Regions from separate parts of the Maridesulfovibrio spiralis genome, predicted to be linked through region 2. Evidence: predicted binding sites of a transcription regulator. Region 2 holds the regulator's gene; each other region holds the start of a gene.
The links. Region 2 encodes sigma-54, which starts transcription at its own class of promoters, with help from an activator protein. Its sites were predicted from a motif close to CTGGCACGGNNNNTGCTT; they were not measured.

Region 1: the regulator sigma-54 is predicted to act here: its motif matches at 1,451-1,468, upstream of ACNI29_RS09425 (protoporphyrinogen/coproporphyrinogen oxidase).
Region 3: the regulator sigma-54 is predicted to act here: its motif matches at 1,589-1,606, upstream of nifA (nif-specific transcriptional activator NifA).
Region 4: the regulator sigma-54 is predicted to act here: its motif matches at 1,693-1,710, upstream of ACNI29_RS18005 (flavocytochrome c).

What each region holds. Positions count from the first base shown of each region.
Region 1 covers NZ_CP182344.1:2,107,341-2,110,501, reverse strand. The annotation lists gene ACNI29_RS09430 (PstS family phosphate ABC transporter substrate-binding protein) at 466-1,284, opposite strand; gene ACNI29_RS09425 (protoporphyrinogen/coproporphyrinogen oxidase) at 1,512-2,864, shown strand; gene ACNI29_RS09420 (M24 family metallopeptidase) at 2,869-3,161, shown strand, end outside.
Region 2 covers NZ_CP182344.1:3,614,107-3,617,267, forward strand. The annotation lists gene lptB (LPS export ABC transporter ATP-binding protein) at 1-619, shown strand, start outside; gene rpoN (RNA polymerase factor sigma-54) at 938-2,353, shown strand; gene hpf (ribosome hibernation-promoting factor, HPF/YfiA family) at 2,405-2,941, shown strand; gene ACNI29_RS16175 (PTS sugar transporter subunit IIA) at 2,945-3,161, shown strand, end outside.
Region 3 covers NZ_CP182344.1:1,082,248-1,085,408, reverse strand. The annotation lists gene ACNI29_RS04885 (aldehyde ferredoxin oxidoreductase family protein) at 1-1,407, opposite strand, end outside; gene nifA (nif-specific transcriptional activator NifA) at 1,617-3,161, shown strand, end outside.
Region 4 covers NZ_CP182344.1:4,012,496-4,015,656, reverse strand. The annotation lists gene ACNI29_RS18010 (cytochrome c3 family protein) at 1-41, opposite strand, end outside; gene ACNI29_RS18005 (flavocytochrome c) at 60-1,625, opposite strand; gene ACNI29_RS18000 (sigma-54 interaction domain-containing protein) at 1,886-3,161, shown strand, end outside.

The sequences.
Region 1 (3,161 bases), 1.5 Mb from region 2:
TTCAATTTCTGTTTTACCCTTGGTCATCACCTCTGCATCTGTTCGCACATGGGTATAAATCCTGTTTAACTCCGCACTGAGTTCTTTGGAACGAAGCTCTATCTCAGCCCTGCTCAGGCCGGATTCTGCTGTGGTCTCAGCAATTTCATGGCTGGAAAGCATCATGACTTTCTTCAAAGCACCTACGGCACTCTTGGAATAGTCACCCCTATGAGCAACCTTTTCGGCTGAAGAAATAAAAATCTGTTCAGCTTCGGTTCTTACGCCCAGCTTGTATGCGTAGAATCCGGACACGACTGCAAGACAAAGAAGCAGTAAACAGATATTGCGGGACGTAATCACAACTTTTCCCCTGATATAAAATTTATTTTAACTGTTAGCTTTGGAGACTTGAAATTCCGGGGGGACTAGATGAATCCCCCCGGACGTTTTATTTATTCGGACCCGGTTTTCCGGTAGCTAGTACTATTTTACAGGGATAAAACCGGTGTCGGCAGCAAGCTTCTGACCTGCAGGGCTCATCATAAAGTCGAGGAGGGCTTTGCTTTCGCCGGTAGGCTCACCCGGGGTGTAGAGATTCAGACCACGAGAGATCGGGTAGGAACCGTCTTTAGCAGTAGCAACGGAAGCATGAATACCGTTTACTTCAACACCCTTGAGTTCTTTGTTCAGGTAAGCAAGGCCAACGTAACCGATGGCTTTTTTGTTCTTGGAAACAGCCTGTGCAACAGCACCGTTGGAAGCCTGAAGGAGAGCACCGGGAAATACACGGTGTTTTTTACCGTCTTTTTTCATAACTTTGCTCTTCCAGCAGTCGTAGGTACCGGAAGAAGTGTCACGGGAGATAACAACGATCTTTGCATCTTCGCCACCGAGCTCTTTCCAGTTGGTGATTTTGCCGGTGTAAACTCCCCAGAGCTGAGCTTTGGTAAGTTTGGAAACGGGGTTGCCGGGGTTTACAACAGGAACGATGCAGTCAAGAGCAACGATAAACTGTAAGGGCTTGCGGCCGTTGTCGGTAGCTTTCTGGATTTCAGCACCTTTCATGTCGCGGGACATCATGGCGATATCGGTAGTGCCGTCGATCAGTGCTTTAGCACCGTTGGAAGAACCGCCACCGGAGATGGAGATGGAAACATTGGGGTTGGCTTTCATGAAAGCTTCAGCAGCTTTCTGCATCAGGGGCAGTACAGTAGTGGAACCTTTAACCTGAATGGAACCTGCGAATGCGGAACCTGTAAATGCCATAACCATTACAGCGACGAGAGCAATAATTCTTTTCATTTTTTCCTCCAAAAATGGACTTTAAATTTCAGACTCAGTTCATATTTACCGCGTCCGTTTTCTATCGTTGAGCAATGGTCTATCTGAACTTGGTTACAAACCTGTTACGCCCAAAAGAAAGATCCGTTACAGTGCATTTTTCTTGAATCCTCTAGACAAAAACTAGATGGCATGCGGCTTGCTTCTGTTACATGAAAAATCCAATTTTTTATCACGGAGCAAAGCCCATGAAATCCAGATATGTCATAATTGGCGCGGGTCCAACGGGACTCGGAGCGGCCCGTAGGCTTTCAGAACTTGGGGAAAAATCTTTTATTGTACTGGAAAAAAATTCCTGGCCGGGCGGCCTTGCTTCCAGTTTCGAGGACGAAAAAGGCTTTACCTGGGATATTGGCGGACATGTCATGTTTTCCCACTACGAATATTATGACAATTTAGTGGAAGAGGTATTAAAAGGGGATTATACCGAGCATCTGCGCGAATCATGGGTGCGTCTTCTCAAAAGCTGGGTTCCCTACCCGTTCCAGAACAACATACGCTACCTGCCCAATCAGGAAAAATGGGAATGCGTGCGCGGTCTGCTGCCCGGAGAACGTTCAGAAGAGACTCCCGGAAACTTTCAGGAATGGATTCATTCCACCTTCGGCAAGGGCATAGCCAAGCATTTTATGGAGCCTTACAATTTCAAAGTATGGGCCACCAAGCCGGAAAACATGTCCTTCTCATGGATAGGTGAAAGAGTCAGTGTTGTAGACCTGCGCTCTGTACTTAAAAATATCCTGCTGGAACAGGATCATCTCTCATGGGGGCCGAACAACAAATTCAAGTTCCCGCTCAAAGGTGGAACCGGCACCATCTTCCGCAAACTTGCCGAAACGATTGCGTCTTACATTAAATATAATTCACAGGTCGTGAAAATTGACAGCAAGGCCAAAACCGTCACGGACGCCGAGGGAAATGTTTACGGATATGATTTCCTGCTGAACACCGCCCCCATTGACATTCTGAGTTCCCGCTGGCTGGTCAGTCCTGCGGAAAAACTCATCAATGCAGCAGCCAGCCTCAGGCACAACAGCGTTGTGGTTGCAGGAATCGGTCTGTCTTCATCACGCCCGGATTCCCGCTGCTGGATGTACTTCCCGGAAAAGGACAATCCTTTTTACCGGGTCACCAATTTCCACAACTACTCGCCCAACAACACCCCGGAACCGGGTCAAGGCCGGGCACTCATGTGTGAAGTTTCTTATTCAAAAGACAAAATTATTGATCAGCAGAATATTCTCAAAGAGGTGGAGGACGGGTTGGTCAATACCAGCATGATTAATGAAGAAGACCGCAAAGATATCATCTCCCGCTGGTCAATTAATGTGGATTACGGATACCCTGTCCCTTGCCTGCAACGCGATGAAGCGTTAAAAGTTCTACAGCCTGCGCTTGAATCCATGAACATATACTCCCGTGGCCGCTTCGGTGGCTGGAAATATGAAGTGTCAAACATGGACCACTCGGTGATGCAGGGCGTAGAATGGGCTGAACGGATGATTAACGGACAGCCGGAAACCACATACAGGATCAGCTAAGTACATGACAATTTCCACCGCCACCTACGAACTTCGGCGGGAGAATGTCCGCAAACGGCTTAAGGACCGCGGACATCCCCCTCTTCTGGTCAGCTTCGCAGCCAACCGCTACTACCTGAGCGGCTTTGAACTTCACGATCCCCAGTGCAATGAAACAGCCGGGTGGCTTATCATTGACCCTGACGGGCGCGATTTCCTGCTCACCGACCCGCGCTATCACGATGCAGCCCGCAAAGTCTGGAATGACGAAGACATATTCATTTATTCCGGGCGAAAATACGATGCCCTGCGTGAATT
Region 2 (3,161 bases):
GGGTCCGAACGGAGCCGGTAAAACAACCACTTTTTATATGCTGGTGGGAGTGGTTAAGCCTACTTCCGGGGATGTCTATTTCAATAAGAAACAGATAACCCGTCTGCCTCTGCATGAGCGGGCTCGTATGGGGCTCAGCTATCTGCCGCAGGAAAGCTCCATTTTCAAAAAGTTGTCTGTACGTAAAAATCTTGAAATCATCATTGAGCATACCGGTCTTTCCGGTAAGGATATTCCCAAGAGAGCGGATGAACTTCTGGACCAACTGGGCATCCTGCGTCTTGCCGACCAGAAGGCTATGTACCTTTCAGGTGGTGAACGACGCCGTTTGGAAATTGCCCGTGCCATGATTAACAATCCCAAGTTCATTTTGCTTGATGAGCCGTTTGCAGGGATTGACCCCATTGCGGTTATTGATATTCAGGACATTATTTCTTCGTTGAAGGATATGGGGCTGGGTATTCTTATTTCCGACCACAATGTGCGCGAGACCCTTTCCATCTGCGACAGGGCATATCTTGTGTACGAAGGCCGGGTAATACTTAATGGTTCACCGGAAAGTATTGTTAAAAATACCAAGGCGCGCAGGCTTTATTTGGGGGACAGTTTTAGTCTTTAGCAGTCTGTGCATTAAGCATTAAATATTCAGGCCGGGATTTATTCAGTAATCCCGGCCTTTATTGTGTAAAGTTTAATTAAATTTGTCATTGTTGATTTACAGTCTGCCAGAACATTGGTACACTTTTTTCATATACATTTTCTGTATATAAAAAATCCATAAATTTCAGATGATTCAGAGGTCTTTGTTGCATCTTGAAAATGGATGTGGCATAGTTGAATCAAGGTTGAGGGAACCTAGAAAGTGTTTTTTCTGTTCTCGGCTGATAACTGATTGAAATAAATTGAATTAGATATAAATAGAAGGTGGCCTGATAATATGGGGTTGGAACTTAGACAACAATTAAAGCTTACTCAGCAGCTGGTGATGACTCCTCAGTTGCAGCAGGCTATCAAGTTGTTGCAGCTTTCCCGCTTGGAACTGGTGGATTCCGTTCATCAGGAGCTGATGGAAAATCCTATCCTTGAAGAAGCTGAAGCGCAGGAAAGGACTGATGCTGCTGATGCTGATGCAGGTACCGCTACTGCAGAGGAAGCACAAATTTCCAAGGAAGCGGAGTGGGAAAATTATCTCGGTGAATTTTCCAGTACGTCAAAGCAGTCCGCTTCCCGTGAATCCGAGTCTTATGAAGAGGGTACTTCGTTTGAAGCCCGTTTGACCAAGACAACCTCGCTCGAAGGGCATTTGCATTGGCAGATGAGTCTTTCCGATTTTACTGAGGCAGAAATCACCATAGGTGAGTGTCTTATCGGTAATTTAAGTTCCGGAGGTTTTTTACGGATTGACTTGGAAGAAGTTTGTGAAACGTGCTATGCTGAAATCGAAGATGTAGAAAGTGTGCTCTACCGCATCCAGCGGTTCGACCCTGTAGGGGTAGGAGCAAGAACGCCGCAGGAATGTCTACTGATTCAGCTTGAGGCTTTAAAGCTCGACGATGATCCGATTCTGGTCTCGTTGGTACGTGATCATTTGGATGACCTTGAAAAAAAGCGTTACAAACCGCTTGCAAGGAAATTCAAGCTTAGCATGGAGGATTTGAAGAGTTATCTGGACTTGATGCAGACACTTGATCCTCTTCCGGGAGCAAGTTTTTCAGGTGGAGACTCTTTCTATGTCAGCCCGGATGCTTATGTTTATGAATATGACGGAGATTTTGTCATAGTTCTAAACGAAGACGGTCTTCCCAAACTGCAGATGAATGCATTTTATGTGGAGACATTGGCATCCACAAAAGGGGATGACAAAGAATACTTTCAAGACAAGATGCGCTCCGCTCAATGGCTGATGAAGAGCCTGTATCAGCGGCAGCGTACCTTATATAAAGTTCTTGAATCCATAGTGAGATTCCAGCGCGATTTTTTCGCCGAAGGTGTCACCAAGCTTAAGCCGCTTATTCTTAAGGAGGTGGCGGAAGACATCGAAATGCATGAATCCACTGTGAGCCGAATTACAACGAATAAGTATGTATCGACTCCGCATGGAATCTATGAGCTAAAGTTCTTTTTTAATAGTGCTCTCGGTCTGGACGACGGATCTCAGGTCGGTTCCGAATCCGTCAAGGCGACGATCAAGAAATTGATCGGTGAAGAAGACGGAAAGAAGCCCCTCAGTGACGAGAAGATCGCTGAGATTCTCAAAGAGAAGCTGGAAGTCAATATCGCCAGAAGGACCGTAGCCAAGTATAGAACTGCAATGGGGATACTCTCCTCCTCGAAAAGGAAAAAGGTCTTCTAATGTAGTTCGGAGAAATCAACGCATATTCACCCCTTACTAAGGAGGCTCTTTATGAACGTAGCATTTACTTTTAAGAACTTCGACGCATCCGAACATCTTAAGGAATATGCAAACAGCCGTTTCTCCAAGTTGGCAAAGTACGTCAGCAATCCTGACAATACTGATATGCAGGTGAATTTGTCAGTTGATAAGTTCAGACACGTTGCGGAAGTTGTTTTTACTTCCGACCATCTGCATGTCTCAGCTTACGAAGTGTCCGAGGACATGTATTCTACCGTGGATATGGTTCTGGATAAGCTTGAAGCCCAGCTTCGTCGCGCAAATGAAAAGATGAGAAGCCACAGGCGTAAGGAGTCTGCTCCTGCGCGAATGGATATTCTCAGTTACGGTGAGGAAGAGTACCGGGAACCAGTGATTGTGGAGTCTGACTCCTTCGTTCCCAAGCCCATGAGTATTGATGAAGCAGCAGAGCAGTTGCAGACCCTTGACCATGAATTCCTCGTATTCCGCAACGCGGACAACGAAGCCATAAATGTAATATACCGCCGCAACAATGGCGATTTCGGTTTAATTGACCCGGGATACTAACTAATGAACATAACTGACAATCTGGCGAAGGATCTTGTTATATATGAACTGAACGCCTCTGATAAGGGCGAAGTTCTGAAAGAAATGGTTTCCACCCTGAAAGACGCAGGTCTTGATGTAGACGTGGAAAATGCCCTGAAGGTCCTTAATGATCGTGAGAAACTTGGAACAACAGGAATAGGGGATGGCATTGCCATCCCCCATGGAAAACTGGAATGTC
Region 3 (3,161 bases), 2.0 Mb from region 2:
CAGCCCCTGTTCCTTTAAGATGGGGAACATGTCCGGGTCGGGCTGACTGAAGGCCCATGAACGCCCGCGGAGATGGTCGGCCCCACGGGTGGAGGTGGCGTGGGCCAGTGAAAAAACTCCGCTGGGATATGGACCGCGCGAAAGACCTTTTACGTGGTAGCAATAATCCATGGCCTGCCCGCCCAGCCGTTTGGCTAGTGTGTACATGCCTTCGGCGACCAGATTTCCCAAGCCCTGCCGCAGGGCTGTGCGGTGCAGCAGTTCAATCTGGTCCGCATGGTTTTCCCAGCTGAGGTCCAGCCCGTCTGTCAGCTCTTCATCCAGCAGCCCCCGGTTGTAAAGGTCCTTGAGCATGGCGATGGTATTGCCGAGGGCCAGAACATCCATGCCGTATGCGTCACAGATATTTTCCATCTCCATGATCGCCACCGGATCGGTTATTCCGCAATTGGTTCCGAGGCAGAAGATGCATTCATATTCCATAGCCTTGCCTGTCTCCCCGGCTCGGCTGCCGGAGGGAATGCGGTAGTAGTCCTTACAGCGGACGTGGCAGCCGTGGCATCCGTGCCGGCCCTCTGCGTATTCTTTCCATGCTTCCGGGCGCAGCCGGTCCGGTACATCGGAACCATCCCAATATTTTTCATAATTTCGGAACCCCGGCTCCCACATCATCATGCCGATATGGGTTCCGTACTGCCCAACTACTTCGCGCTGGAAATCGGAGTTGCGGAAGAATTCACGGTCTTCGGCGGCAAGCCTTTTAAATTTATCAGGGTCGGCCAATGAGACCCGACCGCTGCCTTTGACCACGATAGCTTTAAGCTTTTTAGAGCCGAGCACGGCCCCGGAACCGCGGGCTGCGGAGGCATATTTATCGACCATGGTCGTCGCCACCCGGACCAGATTTTCACCGGCCTGTCCGATGCAGGCCACACTGGCTGATTTTCCGTGCTTTTCACGCAGCTTATCTGTGGTCTGCCAGACTGAAAGGCCCCAGAGTTCTCCTGCATCGTGCAGTTCAGCCTGTTCATCATCTATCAGCAGGTAGCATGGCGATTCCGCTGTCCCGGTAATGACAATCTGGTCCAGTCCGGCCCGCTTCATCATGAAGGCCATTGAACCGCCTGCGTTACCGTCGCCGAGTATGCCGGAATAGGGCGAAAGGGTGCTTACTTCCACCCGGCTGGTCAGTCCCAGTGGGGTTCCGGATAGCGGTCCGGCTCCGAGGCAGTAGATATTCTCCGGTCCCAGCGGATCAATGTGTGGTTTTATTTCATTGAAGAGCACCAGTGAATTCAGGCCCCGCCCGCCGATGAAGTCCCTTGCGATGCCGGGATCAAGAGGTTGCCTGTCGATTGCCCTGCTGCAAATATTAACCCGCAAAACTGACCCTGCCCAACCGTGCATACTGCCTCCTCAATGTTAGGAAATAGCTTTCAATACTATAAATATACCATGTTCCGAGAAGCGGAGGCAACTTTTCCATTAATGTTCATTGTGCAGGTTAAATTCACATAAATGTGAACAAATGCAAAAAAGTATTTTCTTTAATAGGTTGTAATAAAAGGTAAAGTTATGTTTTGGGGTTGTGGCACTTACCTTGCTTAGCTTCAAATATGTATCCTTCACTGCATGGTCTTAAACTTTCAGCACTGCTTGCCATTTGCCAGGCTATTGAGCAGGCACTTGATCTGGAGTCCGCCCTTGACGGAGTTCTCAGTATTCTTTCCGAGAACCTGAGTATGAAGCGGGCGACAGTGACCCTCTACGACCCTGAGACCAGACAGCTCTCAATCAATGCCTCCTACGGTCTTTCTCTCGAAGAAAAGCAGCGCGGGGTCTATCGCCTTGATGAAGGCGTTACCGGGCGCATCTTCCAGACGGGTGAACCGTACTATGTACCGGATATCAGTAAGGAGCCTCTTTTTCTCGATAAAACCGGGGCCCGTAAAATTGAGCGGGCCACAACAGGCTTCATCGGTGTGCCGATAATTCTGCATAGTGAACCTATCGGCGTGCTTAACGTGGATCGTATCTTCGGCGACGAAGTTGCAGCGGAAGAGGATATCGATTTCCTTAAAATTGTTGCCACCCTGATCGGTCAGTTCATCAGCCTGAACGAGAAAATTCTTGAGCGTGAGGCAGCTCTAAAGCGTGAGAATACTTCGCTCAAGTACCAGATTTCCAAGAAAACCAAGGGTCTTTATATAGTAGGGCAAAGCTCGGCCATGGTCGAAGTGCAGCGTCAATTGGAAAAGGTTGCCCCTACGAAGGCTACAGTTCTGCTGCTTGGAGAATCCGGTGTCGGCAAAACTCTCATAGCCAAGATTATCCATGAGCTTTCCGACCGGGCGAAACATCCTTTTATCAAGGTCAACTGCGCTTCAATCCCGGAGAACCTGCTTGAGTCGGAACTTTTCGGACACGAGAAAGGATCTTTTACCGGGGCCGCTTCCACTCGTCCGGGGCGTTTCGAAGAAGCGGACGGCGGAACTATTTTTCTCGATGAGATCGGTGAGTTTCCGATGGCCTTGCAGGCCAAGCTTTTGCGGGTATTACAGGAAAAAGAACTGGAACGGATAGGTTCAAACAAGACCCGCAATATTGATGTGCGCATCCTTGCTGCCACCAACCGCGACCTCGGGGTGCTGGTAGAGCAAAATGAATTCCGGCTCGACCTTTACTACCGTCTGAATATCTTCCCGATTACCGTCCCGCCCCTGCGTGACCGCAAGGAGGACATCACCGGACTGCTTAACTATTTCATTCAGAAAATGGCTGACGATTACGGACGCAAGATGTTTTTCACCCCCGCGGCTCTTGATTCGCTTATGATTTATGACTGGCCCGGGAACGTGCGCGAGATGCAGAACCTGCTGGAGCGGCTGGTTATCATGTCTGACTCGGAGTATATCACCTTGGAATTTTTGAAATCCTACCTCGCACCCGGACAGCGTTGCGCACCGGGGAGTTCCGCGGATTCCGGCAATCCTCCCCAAAATGATGAATTGCCCCATTGCACATCGCTGAAGGAAGTGGAGCGCAACGAAGTCGTCGCTGCTTTGGAGCGTAGCGGATGGATTCAGTACAAGGCTGCTGAAACATTGGGGCTTTCCGCCCGCCAGATGGGCTACCGGGTCAAGCGTTATGGCTTGGAATCC
Region 4 (3,161 bases), 400 kb from region 2:
ACTACAGCCAGCAATACAGTAATTATAGCAATACGTTTCATGTCTTCATTCCCCTTTTGCTAGGCTCTATTGCGGGCCGCGTTTTTACCGGCAATGGTTCCCATGACCAGTGTTTCTGCAATGGCGCAGCTTCCGAGACGGCTCTCTCCGTGGATACCTCCGGTAATTTCCCCGGCAGCGTAAAGCTTGGGAATGGGCTGCCCTGTTCCCATGTGGGTCACTTCGGCCTTGGTGTTGATGTTTACTCCGCCCTGACAGAAATGAACCTTGGGCCACGCACGCATGGCGTAGAAAGGCGGTTTATCAAGGTAGAGTGCGCGGTCGAATTCAAAGATGGGTTTGCCGAATTCATCATCTTTGCCTTTAGCGACAAAGGATTTGAAACGTTTGACCTGAGCCTTGAGCGGTTCCAGTGGGATGCCGAAAAAGGAGGCCAGTTCTTCAAGGGAGTTGAATTTCCAGGCCACGCCTTCCTTAAGGCCGTGTTTGATGGTGGGTGATTTAACGATACCCGGTTCGGAGCAGAATGCTACGGGATAAAAGATTTCACCTTCCGGGGTTTTGCAGTGCTTGAGCTGGGCATCGGCACGGGTTTTACGGTCGGCGTTTTCATTGACGAAGCGTTTGCCGTCGCGGATATCGACCATGATACCGTAAGGGAATGCTGCCTGCTGGTTGAACTGCGGTGCGTAACCGAAACCATCTTCATCAGGTGATGCCCACGGACCTAGCTGGAAACAGGCGGTGTTGACCGGGGCGGCGTTGACTGCCAGCAGGGCGTGAAAAGATTCAGCAGTTGCTCCGGTGTGGTTGGTGCAACCGACGCTTTCATCAAGGGTTGGGTTCTGCATTTTGCGGTAGGGCAGGTCGTATCCGAAACCGCCGGTGCAGGCTACAAATCCCCTGTTGATTTTGTATCTGCGCAGTTTGCCGGAGTTCTCGTCCGGGAAGTAGTAACCCTCGCGAACAACCACGCCGACAATTTCCCCTTTGTCGTCGGTGAGTATTTCTTCGAGTTTGCAGCGGTTTTTAAAGATGGCTCCGAGCTTGATCCCGCCTTCCATGAGCGGAATGGTGATGTCGCCGCCGGTGAAGTTTACGGTCTGGCAGGTACGCTGTACCGAGTGTCCGCCGAATTGCAGGAGCACATCTTTCCACTGTACGCCGAATTCTTTGGTCATCTCAAAAGCTTCGACAGTACCGGCGCAGACAACGCGCAGCAGGTCCACGTGGTTGGTGCCGCGTCCTCCTTTGAGCATGTCGGCGGTCATCAGTTCCACGCTGTCTTCAATGCCTTTTTCTTTCTGCAAAGGAGATCCGGCCACAGCCATGGCTCCGCCGTTGATGGCGGAGTTGCCGCCGAATACAGGCATTTTTTCGATAACCAGAGTGGAAGCACCTTCCCTTCTGGCTGCGATGGCCGCTGCACATCCGGCAAAACCGCTGCCTGCGATAATGACGTCGAATTCGCGGTCCCAGTCGCTGTCTTTGGAAGCAGATGCTTCAGCTTTATCTACGGAAACCTGTGACAGCAGGACCGATCCGGCCGCAAGGCCGGCCGCTTTGAGCACGTCGCGGCGGCGCATGCCTTTGGGCTTGTTGTTTTGAACAGTCTTCTTACTCATAACCCTCCTCCAAGGATGTAATAGTAATAGTTGCGTGCCTGGGGCACGAACAAGATTTCGTGCTTATCAGCAAAGGCTGTTCCAATTTGTAAGTGGCTGTAAATAATAGCTAATGCAATAGTCCAGAAGTATGAATTGCGAAATGTCGCAATTGGATTGCAATTGTTCACAATTCAATGTGTTATTTCGCATTATAAAACCGTTGACGCACTTTAGTAGGCTAGGTAAGGCAGTCAAAACTACATTATGTGGGATAAATTATGAAAGACGGGCTTTTTGAAACAATAGTCGAGAAGGTATGCTCGACCCAGAATTTGTCGACAGCTCTTTATGAGCTGCAACGTCTGCTTAAGTCTCATACAGATGTTGAAGGTGTTTTTCTGGGCCACCACGCCAGGGAAGTCAGAAAAGTTTACAATCTGGCTTATGCTGACAGTTCAGAGAGCCATGATCTGAATTATACCCAGCCCGCCTGCGAAAAACTTCACGGTTATCTCCTTTCTGATGAACGCCGGGAAATGAACATGCTTCCGCGCCTGAATGATTTTCCTGCCCTTGCGGTAACCCTTGACTCGCACATCCCCACCAACCATTCCTTTTATGAATTCCGGGTCCGGCTGGATGGTGAGCATATCGGCATGCTGGCTTTTCATTCCGCCCGTCCGCATCTTTCCGAAGCCACCCTTGACCTGCTGATGAAGATTCGCGTCCCAATCGCCCTTAATCTGGCCAGAAGACTTGATGAACTTAAGATATGGCCGCGTAGAAATTTTCTTCCGGGCAATCCTCATGCTACACATATTGTTTGCGATTCCAGTGTAATGCGTCCCGTGTACAGCGTCCTTAACGCTGCTGCGCCTACCAACAGCACAATACTTCTGACCGGGGAGACCGGGGTAGGTAAGGATGTGTTCGCCAAACATGTGCATGATCTTTCTTCAAAACGGAAAAAGCCCTTCGTACACGTAAACTGCGGAAGTATCCCCGAAAGCCTGATCGAATCCGAGTTTTTCGGCCACCGTAAAGGGGCCTTTACCGGGGCCATGGAAGATAGGGCCGGGTTCTTTGAGCAGGCTGACAAGGGTACCATTTTTCTTGATGAGATCGGTGAACTGCCCTTGAACATGCAGACCAGGCTTTTGCAGGTTCTCCAGACCAAAACTATCCGCAGGGTAGGTGACGGGAAGCAAAGATTTTTGGATTTCCGGGTTGTGGCTGCCACCAACTGCGATCTAGAGCAGATGTGCTGGGAAGGTCGCTTCCGGCAGGATTTATTCTACCGCCTGAATTGCATCCGGGTTGAAGTTCCGCCGCTGCGTGAGCGCAAGGAGGATATTCTGTCCCTTGCGGAAAATCTGCTCGGTAATATTGCTTTGGAACACGGATTCCTTGCGGTCCCGGCAATAAGTACGGCAGACCAAAGCCTTCTCCTTAGCCACGACTGGCCGGGCAATGTCCGCGAACTGGAAAATTGTCTACAGCGTTCAATGATCCTCAGTGCGGGAAGGGATTTCAGGATTGATTTATCCATCGGGT